DNA from 4 places in the Brenneria goodwinii genome. Region 1 is predicted to be linked to each of the others. Evidence: predicted binding sites of a transcription regulator. Region 1 holds the regulator's gene; each other region holds the start of a gene.
What was found. Region 1 encodes CRP, which controls carbon source genes, mostly activating them, when cyclic AMP is high. Its sites were predicted from a motif close to ATGTGANNNNNNTCACAT; they were not measured.

Region 1 (4,674 bases):
GCGCACCGGCGTCAGTCGCGGATGCCGATATTCGCGGGGGGAGTTTACAAACATGACAGGTCACGTTCTTGTGACCTGTCATGTTTAAAAAAGCGCGTACCCTATTTACGAGATATCAATCACTTCGTGACTGTGAGTCACTTCGATCGCTTTACCCAGCATCAACGCCACTGAACAATACCGCTCCGCAGATAACGCGACCGCACGCTCTACGGCTTTATCAGTCAACCCTTTGCCCGTTACGATAAAATGCAGGTTGATATGGGTAAACAGACGAGGCGACTCCGTTCTCCGCTCCGACGTCAGCTTAACCTCACAGTCGGCAACGTCATTACGCCCTTTCTGCAGTATGGATACCACATCGATCGCGCTGCATCCGCCAACCGACATCAAAACCATTTCCATCGGACTGGGGGATTTATCCCCTGAATTTCCATCCATTAAAACCTGATGTCCTGAAGCTGATTCGCAAAGGAATGTTAAGCCTTCAACCCACTTCACTCGAGCCTGCATGCTGCCTCCGCTAAAAAATTTTTGAATATTTATATCGTTACTGTACAAAATTATCTTATAACCAGAGCTTTATCATGCTGAAATGAGACAATACAAGACACGTCCCTCAAGGTGTGTTAAAAACAAGAACAGAATCTGCCTTATTCTGGACAAACTCAGATGCCGGGGAGATGATGACGTCGCCAGATAAAGGTTTTCAGTATATTCCCTGACGTCGTTCTGCCTACACTGAATTTGAACTTTTAACAGTAAATACGCCGTACAGGGAACTCTGAGCCCTGTGATTTGCGCAGTGACTGACAACAGAGGATGATATCGAATGGTTCTCGGCAAACCGCAAACAGACCCGACTCTCGAATGGTTCCTTTCTCATTGCCACATCCACAAGTATCCATCGAAGAGTACGCTTATTCACCAAGGTGAAAAAGCAGAAACGCTTTACTACATCGTGAAAGGCTCTGTCGCAGTGCTGATCAAAGATGAAGAAGGCAAGGAAATGATTCTCTCTTATCTGAATCAAGGGGATTTTATCGGCGAACTCGGCTTGTTTGAGGAAGGTCAGGAACGCAGCGCCTGGGTTCGGGCGAAAACGGCTTGTGAAGTTGCTGAAATTTCTTATAAAAAATTCAGACAACTGATCCAGGTGAACCCTGATATTCTGATGCGCCTGTCTGCTCAGATGGCCAGCAGACTGCAGGTAACGTCAGAGAAAGTCGGTAATCTGGCTTTCCTTGATGTCACGGGGCGTATCGCTCAGACATTGCTAAACCTGGCGAAACAACCAGATGCCATGACCCACCCTGACGGCATGCAAATAAAAATCACACGTCAGGAAATTGGCCAAATTGTTGGCTGTTCACGTGAAACCGTGGGGCGGATACTTAAAATGTTAGAAGATCAGAACCTGATTTCCGCACATGGTAAAACAATAGTCGTCTACGGTACCCGTTAAACCGGCGTATTAGCATGACCCTACAACAAAAAAGCGTGAGACTTATCTCACGCTTTTTTTTATCCGATATATTTGTCGGCAATAATATAATGGTTTAAAAACGGATAATTAATAAAACAAATAACGCATTGCCATTAGCCTGAGCGAATTCTTCGAACCCGCTCAGATTTATTGGCTGGAAATAAACCACCGCCCGAAAATACGCCTCAGGGCAGGACTTTCGCTGACTGGATCACGATCGGTTTGGTTGGCACATTCTGATAAGGGCCGACGTTTTCAGTCTGAACCTGGGCGATTTTGTCCGCCACTTCCATCCCTTTGACCACTTTACCAAACACCGCGTAGCCAAAATCGCGCTGACCATGATCGAGAAACGCATTGTCGGCGACGTTAATGAAAAACTGGCTGGTCGCGCTGTCTTTTTCCGCCGTACGCGCCATCGAAATGGTGCCGCGCAGATTGCGCAACCCGTTATCCGCCTCGTTGGCGATCGCCGGGTTAGTCGCTTTCTGTTTCATATCAGCGGTAAAACCGCCGCCCTGGATCATAAAGCCGGGGATCACTCGATGAAACGTCGTCCCGTTATAAAAACCGTTATTAACGTACTCGACAAAATTCCTCACCGATACCGGCGCTTTTTGATTATCTAATGCCAGTTCAATGTTTCCTGCCGACGTCGTCAGCAAAACATGCGTTACGCCGTTGGCGGCGAACGCCGGAGAAAAAGCCGTAAGTGAAATAAAGGCCGCCGCAGCAACCAGAGTACGTTTGAGCATGAGAATTCCTTTTTGAAGAAACCGCTTACAGAAAGCGTAGTGATTGTAAATATCCACACTCCTTAACGCTACCCATTTACCTTTTTTTACGTACAGATTACTTATTTTAACCAATTGTTAAATGCAAGCCAGGTTCTTACCTTATCTTATGATGCGAAAAGGACTGACGTTACAGCCAGTCCTCTTCGTTTTGTCGCCGATTTACGCACGAAACGTTATCACGTTATCCCATGCGTTCCGAGCGCACCGCCAGATCGCGGCTATACTGGCGGCTGGCATCCACCAACATGGCAGTATAGGCATTCTTCGGCGTATCGCGGGTTAAATCACTGATATCCAGCGTTTCCAATATCCGGCCATACTGCATCACCGCCACTTTATGACACAGATGAGAAATCACGCCCAGATCGTGGGTTACCAGCAGATAGGTTAATTTCTCCTGCTGCTGCAGCTCAACCAACAGATTGAGGATTTCCGCCTGCACCGAGACATCCAGCGCCGAAGTCGGCTCATCCAGCAGCAGCACCCGCGGCTCCAGAATCAATGCGCGGGCAATGGCAACACGCTGGCGCTGCCCTCCGGACAACTGATGGGGATAGCGGCGGCGGAACGATGCCCCTAACCCCACTTTCTCCAGCAACGCGTCAATACGGTCATCCCGATGGGTGAAACGGTGAATCAGTAACGGCTCTTCAAGGATGGTTTCCACCGTATGACGCGGGTGCAGCGAACCGTAGGGATCCTGAAAGACCATTTGCACCCGGCGGCAACGAGCTTGATCGATGCGGTGCGCCAGTTGCTGCCCATCAATCAGCAAGCTGCCCTGCCAGTGATTAAATAACCCGGCCAGACATTTCAGTACGGTGGTCTTCCCGGAGCCGGACTCCCCAACCAGACCGAAAATCTCGCCATCGCCGACGGTAAGATTAACGTCATACAGCACCTGATTCTGCGCACTTCCCTGCCCAAAAGACAGATTAAGGTCATTCACTTCAATCATGGGCCTGCTCAAGTTCGAGGGCTGGCTCAGATGAATGGTTTCGGTCGCCATAAAAACTCCTTACTCGTTAATCCAGGCAGGATCGCGGTTCATTACCGGCAGGCGCGGACGCGGATGGTCGATATCCGGCAATGAATTCAGTAACCCGCGGGTATAGGGATGCTGCGCGTTATCAAGATCGGCCGCGGCAATCGACTCCACCACCCGACCGGCATACATCACCAGTACCCGATCGCAGAAACTGCGCACCAGATTGATGTCATGGCTGATAAAAATCAGCCCAAGACCGCGTTCTCCAACCAGATCGTCAAGCATCGCCAGCACCTGCAAACGCACGGAAACGTCCAGCGCGGAGGTCGGTTCATCGGCAATCACCACTTCAGGTTCGGTAATCAACATCATGGCGATCATAATGCGCTGCCCCTGCCCGCCCGAAATTTCATGCGGATACAGTCCGTACACGCGTTGCGGCTGGCGAATGCGCACCACATCCAGCATTGCCATCACTTTTTCTTTGGCGTCGTTGCGTGAAACCTTGTGATGCGCGAGATAGGCCTCGGCAATTTGGTCGCCGACGCACACCACCGGATTCAATGAATATTTGGGATCCTGCATAATCATGGAAATCCGCTTGCCGCGAATCTGGCGCATCCGCGCTTCATCCGCGTTAAGCAGGTCGGTATCGCCAAAGCGCAGCCGATCGGCGGTAATCCGCGCACTGCGCGGGTGCAACCGCAACAAGGCGCGCCCAACGGTGGATTTGCCGGAGCCGGATTCGCCGACGATCGCCAGCTTTTCACACCCCAGCGAAAAGGAAACGCCGCGTACGGCATCGGTCACCACGCCGCCGTTGACGAAACTTACCCGCAGATTTTCAACATCCAGCAGGTTGCCCGCCGCCGAAGCGCGAGGGGACATGTTATTCAGTTCTGGGATCGAGGATGTCACGTAGGCCGTCTCCAAGAAAATTGAACGCCAGGCTGTTTATCAGAATCGCCAGCCCCGGAATAGTCACTAACCACCAGCACTCCATCATGTAGCGGCGACCAGCGGAGATCATGGTGCCCCACTCAGGATCGGGCGGCTGCGCGCCCAGTCCCAGGAAGCCCAGCCCCGCGGCGGTCAGAATGATGCCCGCCATATTCATGGTGATACGGATGATCACCGACGGCAGGCACAGCGGGACGATATGATGCAGCAGGATACGGATAGAGGAAGCGCCCTGTAATTTCACCGCGGAGACAAAATCCGCATGGCGCAGCGACAGCGTTTCCGCCCGCGCCAGACGGGCGACGGGCGGCCAGGCAGTCAAGGTAATGGCAATCACCACGTGCTCCAGCCCCGGCCCCAGCGCGGCGACGAAAGCCAACGCCAGCACCAGACTGGGGAAAGAGATGAAGATATCGGTAATCCGCATCAGCACCGTATCAACG
Region 2 (4,674 bases), 2.4 Mb from region 1:
TAGCCGTGGTTTTTGCCAATGGCGCGATCATTGACGGTCAGGAAACGCCCGGAATGGTAGGCGGCGATACCACCGCCGCCCAGATCCGCGAAGCGCGTCTCGATCCGAAAGTCAAAGCCGTGATCCTGCGCGTCAACAGCCCTGGCGGAAGCGTGTCGGCATCGGAAATGATCCGTTCGGAACTGATGGCCGTCCGTCTTGCGGGCAAGCCGGTGGTGGTTTCAATGGGCGGTATGGCGGCATCCGGCGGCTACTGGATTTCAACGCCGGCGAACGCCATTATCTCCAGCCCAAGCACGCTAACCGGTTCCATCGGTATCTTTGGCGTGATCAATACGTTTGAAAACTCACTGGAAAGTATTGGCGTACACACCGATGGCGTTGCCACCTCGCCGCTGGCCGATCTGGCGATGACAAAATCGTTATCGCCGGAATTCAGCCAAATGGTGCAGTTGAGTATCGAACGCGGGTATAAGAACTTTATCGACATCGTTGCCCAGGCGCGTAAAAAAACGCCGGAGCAAATCGATCAGATTGCCCAGGGACATGTCTGGATCGGTAGCGATGCGAAAGAAAATGGCTTGGTCGACCAGTTAGGCGATTTTGACGACGCGGTGAAGAAAGCCGCCGAGCTGGCCAAACTGGGTCAATATCAGCTTAGCTGGTTCGCGGAGCAACCCAGCCTGTTCGATGCCATGATGAACCAAATCAACGCATCGGTTTATGCCTGGTTGCCTACCGCCGTTCAGTCGATGCTGCCGGCTCCCGTCGCGCAGTTGACCAACGCGATACACGCGCAGCCTTCCATCATGAATAACCTCAACGATCCGCAGCACCGGTATGCGCTGTGCCTCACCTGCGGCGAGATCCGGTAAAACCAAAACCGTACAGCCCGGCATTCCCTTTCCTGTGGGTAACATGCCGGGCTGTCTTTCCTCCTAGTAATCTCTATAATCCTGCTTTTACCCTGATTAACATCACCCATGCAGAAAAAGTCTATCTACGTTGCCTATACGGGCGGCACCATCGGGATGCAGCGCTCCGCTAACGGCTATATTCCCGTCTCCGGGCACTTGCAGCAACAACTGGCGCAAATGCCGGAATTCCATCGTGCTGAAATGCCGGCATTCACCATTCATGAATACTCGCCGTTGATCGATTCTTCCGATATGACGCCGGCCGACTGGCAGGCTATCGCCGACGATATTCAACAGCATTATGATGAGTACGATGGCTTTGTCATTTTGCATGGCACCGACACCATGGCCTTTACCGCATCGGCATTATCTTTCATGCTGGAAAACCTGTCTAAGCCGGTAATTGTGACCGGGTCACAAATACCTCTCGCCGAATTACGCTCGGACGGGCAAACCAACCTGCTTAATGCGCTGTATGTCGCCGCCAATCACCCGATTAATGAAGTCACCCTATTCTTCAACAATAAACTTCTGCGCGGCAACCGAACCACCAAAGCCCATGCCGATGGCTTTGATGCCTTCGCATCGCCCAATTATCCGCCCTTGTTGGAGGCCGGTATTCATATTCGCCGCCTGGCGCCATCGTCGGCATGTGAGAATTGCCCGCCATTGCAGGTAAACAACATTACGCCGCAGCCTATCGGGGTAATTACGATTTATCCGGGTATCTCTGCGGATGTGGTGCGCAACTTTCTGCGTCAGCCGGTGAAGGCGCTGATCTTACGTTCTTACGGCGTAGGCAACGCGCCTCAGAGTCCTGGCTTGCTGAATGAGTTGCGTCAAGCATCGGAACGCGGCATCGTGGTGGTTAATTTGACGCAGTGCATCTCCGGCCGGGTGAATATGGGCGGCTACGCCACCGGTAATGCGTTAGCTCAGGCTGGCGTAATCAGCGGTTTCGATATGACCGTCGAAGCCACGCTGACTAAATTGCACTACCTACTGAGTCAGCAAACGCTTGACCCCAACCAGATCAGGCAGCTAATGCAGCAAAATCTGCGCGGCGAGTTAAGCGATAAAGACTAAATTAATGACGGGGGCTTCCATGAACAGAGCGTTGTTATTGATTGATTTGCAAAATGACTTCTGCCCTGGCGGCGCATTGGCGGTTAGCGAAGGCGACCGCGTAATCGAAGTAGCAAATCGCGCGATTGCAGCCTGTGCCGCGGCGAATGTCGCGGTCATCGCCAGCCAGGACTGGCATCCGGCCAATCATGGCAGCTTTGCCGTCAACGCCAACGCGCCGGTAGGTGAAATCGGCGAGCTTGATGGGCTGCCCCAGGTTTGGTGGCCCGTTCATTGCGTCCAGAATCAACCGGGCGCCCAGTTTCATCCGGCGCTGAATCAGCAAGCGATTGACTGGGTGGTACGCAAAGGCACTCAAGCCAACATTGATAGCTATAGCGCATTCTTTGATAACGGTCATCGGGCTAAAACCGATCTGGATGACTGGTTGCGGGCTCATGGCGTCACGCATTTGACCGTAATGGGCATCGCAACGGACTACTGCGTTAAATTCAGCGTGCTGGACGCCCTCGCGCTGGGCTACAAAACGGATGTGCTGGTGGAAGGATGCCGCGGCGTCAATCTTAATCCGCAAGATAGCCGGACAGCGCTGCAGGAGATGCAGCGCCAAGGCGCGAATCTGATCGATTTAGACACCTTCACTGCCGAGCTGCCCACGTAACCGGGTCGTGGTTTACTCGTGGGGATCCTGCAAAACTCACCTTGGATAGAGACGCGCAATCGCGGGTTCACTGAACTGTTGCTTCAGTTCCTGCTTGCTTTTCATGACGATTTCCCCGTCAGGACCGATGGTCATATGTTCCGCCTGTTTATTGTGGCGCGATTGCCACAGCATCACCATTTGCAGGCAATTCTCTTTCTGTTCCGCGGATAAAGAGACGCCGTCCGGCCATTTGCCTAATTCTACAGCGGTCGCCAACCGCTGGTAGATTTCCGGCGTCATGGCATCGATCAAATCATCAAGTTGCATCGCCTATTCCCGCCCGTATTGCTGAAACGTTTAAGCTAATCATTAACCAACAAAATCAATATAGTTAGACCAGCGGTCCCAGTCAGCCATCAACCCGCTTGCCATCATCGGCGTCGATAAAGCTTAATGACGCGGAATTAACGCAGTAACGCTCACCGGTAGTCTGCTGCGGTCCGTCGGGAAAAACGTGTCCCAAATGCGCATCGCAGTTGCCGCAGCGGATCTCGATACGGTGCATATGGTGAGAATCATCGTCGATATAGCGAACGGCGTCAGGGGATACCGGCTGGTCGAAACTTGGCCAGCCACATCCGGAGTCAAATTTGTTGGCCGAATAGAACAACGGTTTCTGGCAGCACAGGCAGTGATAGATGCCAGTACGCTTGTTATGCAGCAGCTTGCCGGAATATGGGGGTTCCGTGCCTCTTTGCTGAGTCACATAACGTTGTATTTCTGTCAATTCAGTCGAATCTGAAGAGGACTGCTGAGAGTGTTTGTTAGCCATAGGAGTCTCGTGGAAAGCAACATCACCAAACCATTCATGAATAATAACAAAAAATTAACAACTTTACAGGCCATTTTAGCTTAATATAATGTCAGTGGACAGGATGAGCATTTAATTGTGACATTAATCACAATTTTAGACGGAATGGGCTTTATATGATTCAGACAGCGCTACATCCGTCTTAAATGTTCTTTATTTACAGCTTAGGTGGAATTTCGTGCAAAGGTTAGTCATAGGATTGACTTACAGCAACTATTGACACGATTCCGCTTGACGCTCAGCAAGGTTTTTGTAATTTTACAACCAACCTTTATTCACTAACCAAATCTGGTGGAATATATGACTATCAAAGTAGGTATCAACGGTTTTGGCCGTATCGGCCGCATTGTTTTCCGTGCAGCACAAGAACGTTCTGACATTGAAATTGTTGCGATCAACGATCTGTTAGACGCTGACTACATGGCGTACATGCTGAAGTATGACTCTACTCATGGCCGTTTCAACGGCACCGTTGAAGTTAAAGATGGCCATCTGGTTGTTAACGGCAAAACTATCCGTGTTACTGCAGAACGTGACCCGGCAAACCTGAAATGGAACGAAGCCGGTGTTGACGTAGTTGCTGAAGCAACTGGTCTGTTCCTGACTGACGAAACCGCACGTAAGCACATCAGCGCTGGCGCGAAGAAAGTGGTTCTGACCGGTCCGTCCAAAGACAGCACGCCGATGTTCGTTATGGGCGTTAACCACAAAGCCTATGCCGGTCAGGACATCGTTTCCAACGCATCTTGTACCACCAACTGCCTGGCGCCGCTGGCTAAAGTCATCAACGACAACTTCGGTATCGTTGAAGCACTGATGACCACCGTTCACGCCACTACCGCGACTCAGAAAACCGTTGACGGCCCGTCTCACAAAGACTGGCGCGGCGGCCGCGGCGCATCTCAGAACATCATCCCGTCTTCTACCGGCGCAGCGAAAGCAGTGGGTAAAGTTATCCCTGAACTGAATGGTAAACTGACTGGTATGGCGTTCCGCGTTCCTACTCCGAACGTATCCGTTGTCGACCTGACTGCCCGTCTGGAAAAACCTGCGTCTTACAAAGACATCTGTGCCGCTATCAAAGCAGCTTCAGAAGGTGAACTGAAAGGCGTTCTGGGTTACACCGAAGACGACGTTGTTTCTACCGATTTCAACGG
Region 3 (4,674 bases), 530 kb from region 1:
TGGATGTGATTAAAACGGCGGACTGGATTGTCGACCTGGGGCCGGAGGGCGGTAGCGGCGGCGGTGAAATTCTGGTATCCGGTACGCCGGAAACGGTCGCCGAATGTAAACAGTCGCATACGGCGCGTTTCCTGAAGCCGATGCTGGCGCGTAAACCCGCGTAACGTTCAGCCGGAAACTGGGGGAACTATGTGGATACAGCGTGAAATTCGCCTGAAACCTAAAACCAGGGGCTTTCATCTGATTACCGGTGAAGTGCTCGCGCAGGTCAGCGAGATACGGCAGATCAACGTCGGTCTGATGCATGTTTTTATCAAACATACCTCGGCGTCCCTGACGATGAATGAGAATTCCGATCCTGACGTCCGGCAGGATTTTGAGCGTTTTTTTAATCGTCTGGTGCCGGAAAATGAGCCGTATTATTGTCATGTTGATGAAGGCAGCGACGATATGCCCGCCCATCTGAAAGGCAGTTTGTTAGGGAGTAGCCTGATGCTTCCGATCGGCAACGGACGGCTGAACGTGGGCATCTGGCAGGGCATTTACCTATGCGAGCACCGTAACCACGGCGGCAGCCGTACGCTGGTTGTGACGCTCCAGGGGGAGTAATGGCATTGGCCGGAAATATTTGCGGCGTACCAGGGTTTTCTTCTCGATTATCGTGGTGCGTCGGCCCGGCTTTCCTCCCATTTATTCTTTCTCCGCCAACAAAATTATTCTTTTTTTGACTAAAAGCTTATTACTTCGAACTGATTCGTTATATTTATGGCGATAAACCAGTTAATGATTTGTTTTGAATATTTTAACGATCAAACAGTAAAGATATACCAGGTCAGGCCGATAGAAACAGGTAGCACAGTGAGCGTGACTGTAGCGGATGGATTCAAAGAAGAATCATGATATCTGACAGGCATTTTTGACCGGATATTCCTTAATCGGTTTCTTACATGGAAACCTGAGTTAAGTCGTTTTCTTCAGACTGTGAGTACTGTTTTTTTGAGTCTCAGCGGTAGTGATTTTGTCAGAGTTACTGTTTTTGCATTTCTTTATGTTATTCATAGCGATCGCTCTCCTTTTTATGACTGCCCATCTTGTTGACATCCCTCACGTGCCGTCTTTTGAAATCTTTTATTTTTTATGTTGTTAAGGGAGATGGTATGCGTTTATCTGACTGGAAAATCGGCACACGTTTGGTGGCCTGGTTTATCCTTCTCGTTATTATGATTTGTTTTGTCAGCCTGCTCGCTATTTCGAGACTATCTGGCTTTTATGATAATGCGCGAGACATCGTTGAAGATATCTATCCACAGACCGTGGACTCAAATCGATTGATTGATAATGTTAATGCCGGGGTATTGGCATATCAGAAGTTATTGGTTGTTAAAGGCGAAGATAAAATCAAAGCGGTACATGATGAGATCACCAATGTCTCCGCTGACATTGTCGAGTTAATGAATAAAATAGAAACCACGGCGACCGATCCAGAATCCCGGCGAATCATGGATGAGATTAAACAGTATCGGGCTGATTTTAAAAATTCGGGGCAAAAAATCATCGATTTGGTTGCCGCAGGCGATCAGGATGCGGCGATTGATGAATTTAATACCAATACGGATAAGGCTCAGGGGAAATACCGGATCGCTATCACGAAACTTATCGATCATCAGGATAACGCCATGGCAACCACGATTAACCAAATGGCGCAAACCTATAGTTTTAGCCGTTGGTTGCTGCTGGGAATTCTATTCGGCTGTATCGTATTCGGCAGCATGATTGCGGTCGTCATGACGCGCAGCATAACGTTGCCGATTAATCAGGCGCTGCTGGTGGCCAATCGCGTCGCGAAAGGCGATCTGACGTCAAAAGTCGACGTGCAGGGTAAAGATGAAAGCAGCCAACTGCTGCAGGCGCTGGAGCATATGAATACCAACCTGCGGGAGATCGTCAGCCAGGTGCGTGAAGGGGCGGAATCCATTACCACCGCCTCTTCCCAGATCGCAGCGGGCAACCAGGATCTATCGGCGCGTACGGAAGAGCAGGCCAGCTCGCTGGAGCAAACAGCTTCCTCTATGGAAGAGTTGACGTCGACCATTAAAAACACGGCCGACAATACCCACCAGGCCACGGGAATTGCCAATCGGGCATCGGATTCAGCGCAGCGCAGCAGCGCGGTGATGACTTCCGTGACGCAAAAGATGCGCGGAATTCAGGACTCTTCCCAGCGGATGGCGGAAATTATTGGCGTGATCGATGGCATCGCCTTTCAGACCAATATTCTGGCGTTAAATGCGGCTGTTGAAGCGGCGCGCGCCGGCGAGCAAGGACGCGGATTTGCCGTGGTGGCCGGGGAGGTTCGTTCTCTGGCGCAGCGCAGTGCGACGGCGGCAAAAGAAATTAAAGATCTGATTGATGATTCCGTCGGGAAAATCCATGAAGGGATGCAGCTAGTGGATAACGCGGAAGAGAATATCAGTGACCTGACGACACATGTCCTGGATGTGAACGCCATCATCAGCGAAATCGCGCAAGCCAGCAATGAACAAAGCGACGGCATCAATCAGATTAATATTGCCGTCGGGCAAATTGACAGCACTACCCAGCAAAACGCCGCTTTGGTTGAAGAGTCGGCTTCGGCGGCGCTTTCGTTGCAGTCTCAGGCCAGCATACTGGCGGAGTCGGTGCGTACGTTTAAGTTGGGGGAGACCTCCGCGTTTTCCCGTTCCGCCAACACGGCGATCCCCACGCAGGCCGCAGCGTTGCCTGCAGCCGGGGCGTTAGCTTCGACAACGGGTAAAACATCAGGTAATTCACAGGACTGGACATCGTTCTGAGTTTGACCGAAGCCGTTTTCTTGCGAAGAATGACTTCGTTTTGCTGAGAAAATTTTTCCGCTTTTAAACAACAAGCGCCGCCTAAAAAGGCGGCGCTTTGCTATCTACTGCCTGTGCGACAGCTCAGAAAAGGGGTCGCGCGTGACTATCACAGACTCGCCAGTTCACTGCCGCACAGGCAGCTAACGACCACTGTGGTCATCGGATAGCTGAATCCATTCACCGCCGTTTTGTCAGCGAAAAAAGGCCATTATTTGAATTTCGTCACACTTTTTGTGTGGGGATAATCAATTCCATTGCCTTTTTTCTTTTTCAGAACGAACATTGTTACCGGTAACAATGTTCGTTCTGACCAATCTGACAGGAGAGCCGGACGTAAGCCGGCGTGTAATAACAATGAGTAGTGAACAGAAAAAAGCGCACCATGTTTTTATTTTGATGGGCGTGTCCGGTAGCGGTAAATCTGTCGTGGCCAGCACCATTGCCGCCCAGTTGGGGACGGCCTGTCTTGATGGCGATTTTTTGCACCCGCGTTCTAATATCAGCAAAATGTCCGCCGGGCATTCGCTCAATGATGAGGATCGCGCACCCTGGCTTCGGGCATTAAATGACGCCATTTTCGCGATGCAGCGTACTAACGAAATCTCCCTATTGGTCTGTTCGGCGTTAAAACAGGATTACCGCGATAAACTGCGTAAAGGTAATCAGCACGTATCGTTTATCTATCTGAAAGGCAGCTTTGAGGTGATCGAGCAACGTTTGAAAGCCCGTAAGGGACACTTTTTCAAACCTCAGATGCTGGTTTCCCAATTTGAAACGCTACAGGAGCCGGGTGAGCAGGAGACGGATGTGTATTCCGTTGATATCAACCAGCCTCTGGACGCTGTCGTGGCTGACGCGGTGAAAATCATTCAGCGGGTCAGGGATCAGGGATGATGAGTACGCTGACATTAGTGTTGACTGCGGTTGGTTCGGTGTTGCTACTGCTGTTTCTGGTGATGAAAGTACGGATGCATGCCTTTGTCGCTTTGCTTTTGGTTTCGGTGGGAACGGGGCTGTTTTCCGGTATGCCGCTGACGGATATCGCCGGCACGATGGAGAAAGGCATGGGCGGCACGCTCGGTTTTCTCGCTGTCGTGGTGGCGCTGGGCTCCATGTTTGGCCGTATTCTGCATGAGACCGGCGCGCTCGATCAGATCGCCAGGCGTATGGTCGGCTGGTTTGGCGAAAGCCGGGCCTATCTGGCGCTGGGGGTCGTCGGTTTGGTATGCGCGCTGCCGCTATTCTTTGAAGTTGCCGTTATGCTGCTGATTGGTATGGTTTTTGCCGTCGCTCGTCGTACCGACGGTAACCTGGTGAAGCTGCTTATTCCGCTGTTTGCCGGGGTAGCCTCCGCGGCGGCCTTTTTACTCCCCGGCCCGACGCCAATGCTGCTGGCGTCGCAAATGCATGTCGATTTCGGCTGGATGATCGCTATCGGCCTTGCCGCGGCTATTCCGGCGATGCTGGTGGCCGGGCCATTGTTTGGCCGTTTCATTAGTCAGTATGTTACGATCCCGATTCCTCAGAGTGAAATGGACGAGCCGAAACTGGACGGCGACGTAATGCCGTCATTTGGTTTTAGCGTCTCGTTGGTGCTGTTTCCTTTGGTGCTGGTGGGGATGAAAACCATTGGCACGATGTTTGTGCAACAAAATTCCGCGCTTTATGACTGGATGGAGCTGATTGGTCACCCGTTTATTTCCATTTTACTGGCCTGCCTGCTGGCAATCTACGGACTTGCCTGGCGTCAGGGAATGAGTAAAGCGCGAGTGATGGAGATCTGTTCCGCCGCGTTGCAACC
Region 4 (4,674 bases), 720 kb from region 1:
GAGTGATAAACACGCGGGACTCATTAGCGTTTCTTACTGAAAATCCAGTTTTTGGGTATATTGTTGTGTAAGTTAGTCAATATTCAAAATATTCCCCATCTTTCACAAGTTACCGCCATGTTGGCGTATCGTGAAATTTATGGAGAATAAATACCGTTTATTGTAATAAACGGGCTGTCAATTTTTATGACGCTTGACGTTCAGACCCGATTTTTCTTTTTAATATCAGTGCCTGAATATATTCACTGCCTTGTCAAGTATTGTAAATTTATGATGAGGAGGATCCTGATGTCAATGAATTCGTTTAATTATTATTAAATCAATGATGGAAGGGCATTATTAAAACAAGCAAGTGGAAATGATAAGCCTATTCAATTAAATGGATGACGGGTAGACGGGGAAAAGGATAACGGCGCTTATTTGTTAAATATTGCTATGCAATGGTTTTTTTATTTCTCTTTAAATGTTGCTAATTATGTTTTTTCTACGGATTTATCCGCCATTCAGCAAAAATGAACGTTGGCTATATTGATCCCACATCAAAAACGGTAATAAATATACTCTAAATAATTCGAGTTGCAGGAAGGCGGCAAGGGAAGGAATCCCGATGAGCTTACTCAGGTAAGTGATTCGGGTGACTGAGCGCAGCCAACGCACATGCAACTTGAAGTATGACGAGTATAAAATGGCCGGAATTTGTTCCGGCCATAAGTGGGAATATTTCAATCAGGTAACTGGCGCCGGGTTGAAAACGGATAATGCATTGTGAATGCCCCATTGATCGGACCAGGTCTTCTTCCGGCCGCTGGCGATGTCCAGAATGAAGTGGAAAAGTTGCCAACCGACATCTTCAATGGTGGCGTCGCCTGTGGCGATGGTGCCGGCATCAATGTCCATCAGGTCGTACCAACGATTCGCCAGTGCGGTACGGGTAGCCATTTTTATAACGGGAACGGCCAGCAGTCCGTAAGGCGTGCCGCGGCCGGTGGTAAATACCTGGACGGTGATGCCGGAGGCAAGCTGTTGCGTGCCGCAAACAAAATCACTGGCCGGCGTCGCCGCGTAAATCAGGCCGCGTTTGCTGGGGCGCTGTCCCGGAGAAAGCACTTCCACAATGGCGCTGGTGCCTGATTTGGCAATAGAACCCAGCGCTTTTTCCACCACGTTGGCCAGGCCGCCTTTTTTATTGCCGGGCGAGGGGTTGGCGCTGCGGTCGGTCTGGCCGCTATCGAGGTAGTTATCATACCAGGCCATTTCTTCCAGCAGGCGTTTGCCGACTTCTTCATTGATGGCCCGCGGCGTCAGCAAATGAATGGCGTCCCGCACCTCGGTAACTTCGGAAAACATTACGGTGGCGCCGCAGCGCACCAGCAGGTCGGAGGCGAATCCGACGGCCGGATTTGCCGTCACGCCGGAAAATGCATCGCTGCCGCCGCACTGCATACCGACCACCAGCTCAGAGGCGGGGCAGGTTTCACGCTGACGTTTGTTCAACTGCTGAAGGTGCCGATCGGCCATGGTCAGAATATCGTCCACCATCGACTTAAAGCCGACGTGGTGTTCATCCTGCAAGCGTACGATACTGCAATCATCCAGCGAGATGGCCTGCACATCCGGCGTTCCTTCCAGCAGGCGCTCCGGCTGCAATTTCTCACAACCCAAGCCGACAATCAGCACCTCGCCGCCAAAGTTAGGATTCAGCGCCAGATTATGAATAGTGCGGATCGGCACGACCGCCGCCGGAGCATTGATGGCCACGCCGCAGCCGTAGAGGTGATTGAGTGCGACAACGCCATCGACATTCGGATATTTAGGCAGCAAATCCCGCTCAATGATTTTAACCACATAGTCAACCACGCCCGCCACGCAGTGTACGCTGGTGGTAATGCCAAGCAGGTTTTTCGTGCCGATGCTGCCGTCCGGATTACGGTAGCCTTCAAAGGTATACCCCTCCAGCGGCGGCAGCTCGACGGGAACTTTGGTCGCCAGCGGCAGCGTTTCCAGCGCCGGGGCTTTAGGCAATTCGACCAGTGATTCATCAATCCAACTGCCCTGCGGGATATCCTTTACGGCATAGCCAATAATTTCGCCGTAGCGAATAATGGGGCTGGATTTGGCAATATTGACCAGGGCGACTTTGTGTCCTTGCGGTATGTGCTCAATTAATTCCAGTCCAGTATCAAATCGGGTGCCTGCACGTAAGCCATTATCATTGACAATGATGGCTACATTATCGTCCTGGTGAACTTTAATGTAGAACGCCTGCGTGGAATTCTGTGTATTCTGCGACATAACGTCTCCAGTTAATTTTTATTTTAGAAAACCAGTCTTGTTATCGTTAGGGCAATATGAATTATGTAATCATAATATCTGAAATTCTCAGCGACTGAATTGTGCAGTTGAATAATATTTCAAACTTTAAATGGTGGATAGTCTGGCGATTACCCATACTGTTGTGATCTATCTCACTTTATAGTTTTTAGCTAAACAAAACGCGCGTAGCAATGTGATGTTCATCGCAATTTTATGTGCATAACACAGAAATTATAATTAATTATACGGTTATTGTTGTGCATTTTAACAATGCTATTCCGTATTGCTGTTTTTATACTGATAGCGTTTTAAAAGGTTTGTGGTAAAGCCTGCCAATGTGAGGTTTTATTGATGGTTCGTTTTGTTTAAAGCGTTCGAATAAATAAAATCATTAGTTTTTTAACGCTGGCAATGATGTTGGTTTGTTTGATTTGACATACTAATAACGATACTCAAGGGGATTTTATGAATTCCGATACGATTCTTGCACACAAAAAAACCTATGTGCGCTACATCATATTGTTAATTATATTTACCGTTACCGCGATAAATTATGCCGATCGCGCAACGTTATCAATAGCAGGGACCGAAGTCGCGAAACAATTACAGTTGGACGCGGTTCATATGGGGTATATTTTTTCCGCGTTCGGCTGGTCATATCTGGTTATGCAAATACCAGGCGGTTGGTTGCTTGACCGCTTTGGTTCAAAAAAGGTTTACGCCTACAGCATCTTTTTCTGGTCGCTGTTCACCTTCCTGCAAGGGTTTGTGGATTGGGTTCCCTTAGTGTGGGCGCCGCTGACCCTGTTTGTTCTGCGCTTTATGCTGGGCTTTTCCGAAGCCCCGTCTTTCCCGGCTAACGCTCGTATTACGGCGGCCTGGTTCCCGACGAAAGAGCGCGGTACGGCATCCGCCATTTTTAACTCGGCCCAATATTTCTCGCTGGCGATCTTTTCTCCGATCCTCGGCTGGCTAACCTATCAGTGGGGTTGGGAACATGTCTTTCTGGTGATGGGCGGATTAGGTTTTGTTCTGACCCTGATATGGATGAAGTTTATTCATAACCCAACTGATCACCCCGATATCAGTCCGCAGGAATTGGAATATATTTCTAAAGGCGGCGCTGTCGTCGATATGGATCATAAAAAGGAAAGCGGCAAGAAAGACGGTCCGAAATGGAATTATGTAAAACAACTGCTCACTAATCGCATGATGCTGGGCGTGTTTATGGGGCAATACTTTATTAACAGTATTACCTGGTTCTTTCTCACCTGGTTCCCGATTTACCTGGTTCAGGAAAAGGGCATGTCTATCCTGAAAGTCGGATTGATTGCCGCTATTCCGGCGCTGTGTGGTTTTGCGGGCGGCGTGTTGGGCGGCGTGGTATCGGATATGCTGCTGAAGCGCGGCTTCTCATTAACCGCCGCCCGTAAAATCCCGATTGTATTAGGTATGTTGTTGGCTTCAAGTATTATTCTTTGCAATTACACCGACAGTAATATTCTGGTCGTTTCATTGATGGCGCTGGCTTTCTTTGGCAAAGGATTCGGCGCGTTAGGCTGGCCGGTTATTTCCGATACCGCACCGAAAGAAATTATTGGTTTGTGTGGCGGCGTGTTTAACGTTTTTGGCAACGTAGCCTCAATCGTAACGCCACTGGTGATCGGCTATTTGGTGAGAGAACTGCATTCATTTAATAGCGCGCTGATTTTCGTTGGCGTCTCCGCACTGTTGGCTATGTTTTGCTACCTGCTGGTCGTCGGGGAAATTAAACGCATGGAGTTAAAGAAAAATTAATGATGGGTGATGACGGTTTCCATTATTCATTACCGCGAATGTTAATTAACGAACCGTAATTAAATAGAAGGTTATTATGAGTAATACGATATTACCTAACCATTTTCGCCAAAATTTACGCCAGGGGAAAAGCTTGATTGGCTGCTGGTGCGCGCTGGGTAATCCCATTTCAACCGAAGTGCTGGGGCTGGCGGGGTTTGACTGGCTGGTTCTGGACGGCGAGCACGCGCCGAACGATATCGGCACTTTTATTCCGCAGCTCATGGCGCTGAAAAACAGCGTCAGCGCGCCGGTCGTTCGTCCTCCCTGTAATGAACCGGTGATTATTAAACGGTTGCTCGATATCGGCTTCAATAATTTTCTAATCCCCTTTGTGGAAAGTGAAGAAGAAGCCATCAGAGCCGTGGCTTCCACACGCTATCCGCCGGCCGGGATCCGCGGTGTTTCCGTTGCGCATCGCAGCAACGCCTATGGGACGGAGCCCAACTATTTCGCCACTATTAACGACAACATTACCGTCCTGGTACAGATCGAGAGCCAGCAAGGCGTCGACAATCTGGATGC

Region 2: a site for CRP is predicted at 3,594-3,611, ahead of msrB (peptide-methionine (R)-S-oxide reductase MsrB). Genes of this name have one in related genera too.
Region 3: a site for CRP is predicted at 3,084-3,101, ahead of gntK (gluconokinase). Genes of this name have one in related genera too.
Region 4: a site for CRP is predicted at 2,505-2,522, ahead of garD (galactarate dehydratase). Genes of this name have one in related genera too.

Annotation. Positions count from the first base shown of each region.
Region 1 covers NZ_CP014137.1:4,773,074-4,777,747, reverse strand. The annotation lists gene ACN28R_RS21195 (OsmC family protein) at 106-513, opposite strand; gene crp (cAMP-activated global transcriptional regulator CRP) at 833-1,465, shown strand; gene ppiA (peptidylprolyl isomerase A) at 1,672-2,241, opposite strand; gene ACN28R_RS21180 (ABC transporter ATP-binding protein) at 2,465-3,241, opposite strand; gene ACN28R_RS21175 (ABC transporter ATP-binding protein) at 3,302-4,189, opposite strand; gene ACN28R_RS21170 (ABC transporter permease) at 4,161-4,674, opposite strand, start outside.
Region 2 covers NZ_CP014137.1:1,841,311-1,845,984, forward strand. The annotation lists gene sppA (signal peptide peptidase SppA) at 1-875, shown strand, start outside; gene ansA (asparaginase) at 984-2,003, shown strand; gene pncA (bifunctional nicotinamidase/pyrazinamidase) at 2,023-2,664, shown strand; gene ACN28R_RS08215 (YeaC family protein) at 2,701-2,973, opposite strand; gene msrB (peptide-methionine (R)-S-oxide reductase MsrB) at 3,056-3,478, opposite strand; gene gapA (glyceraldehyde-3-phosphate dehydrogenase) at 3,818-4,674, shown strand, end outside.
Region 3 covers NZ_CP014137.1:5,306,287-5,310,960, forward strand. The annotation lists gene uvrA (excinuclease ABC subunit UvrA) at 1-164, shown strand, start outside; gene ACN28R_RS23500 (secondary thiamine-phosphate synthase enzyme YjbQ) at 190-609, shown strand; gene ACN28R_RS23505 (methyl-accepting chemotaxis protein) at 1,158-2,831, shown strand; gene gntK (gluconokinase) at 3,228-3,767, shown strand; gene gntU (gluconate transporter) at 3,767-4,674, shown strand, end outside.
Region 4 covers NZ_CP014137.1:128,024-132,697, forward strand. The annotation lists gene garD (galactarate dehydratase) at 727-2,292, opposite strand; gene ACN28R_RS00590 (MFS transporter) at 2,779-4,110, shown strand; gene garL (2-dehydro-3-deoxyglucarate aldolase) at 4,187-4,674, shown strand, end outside.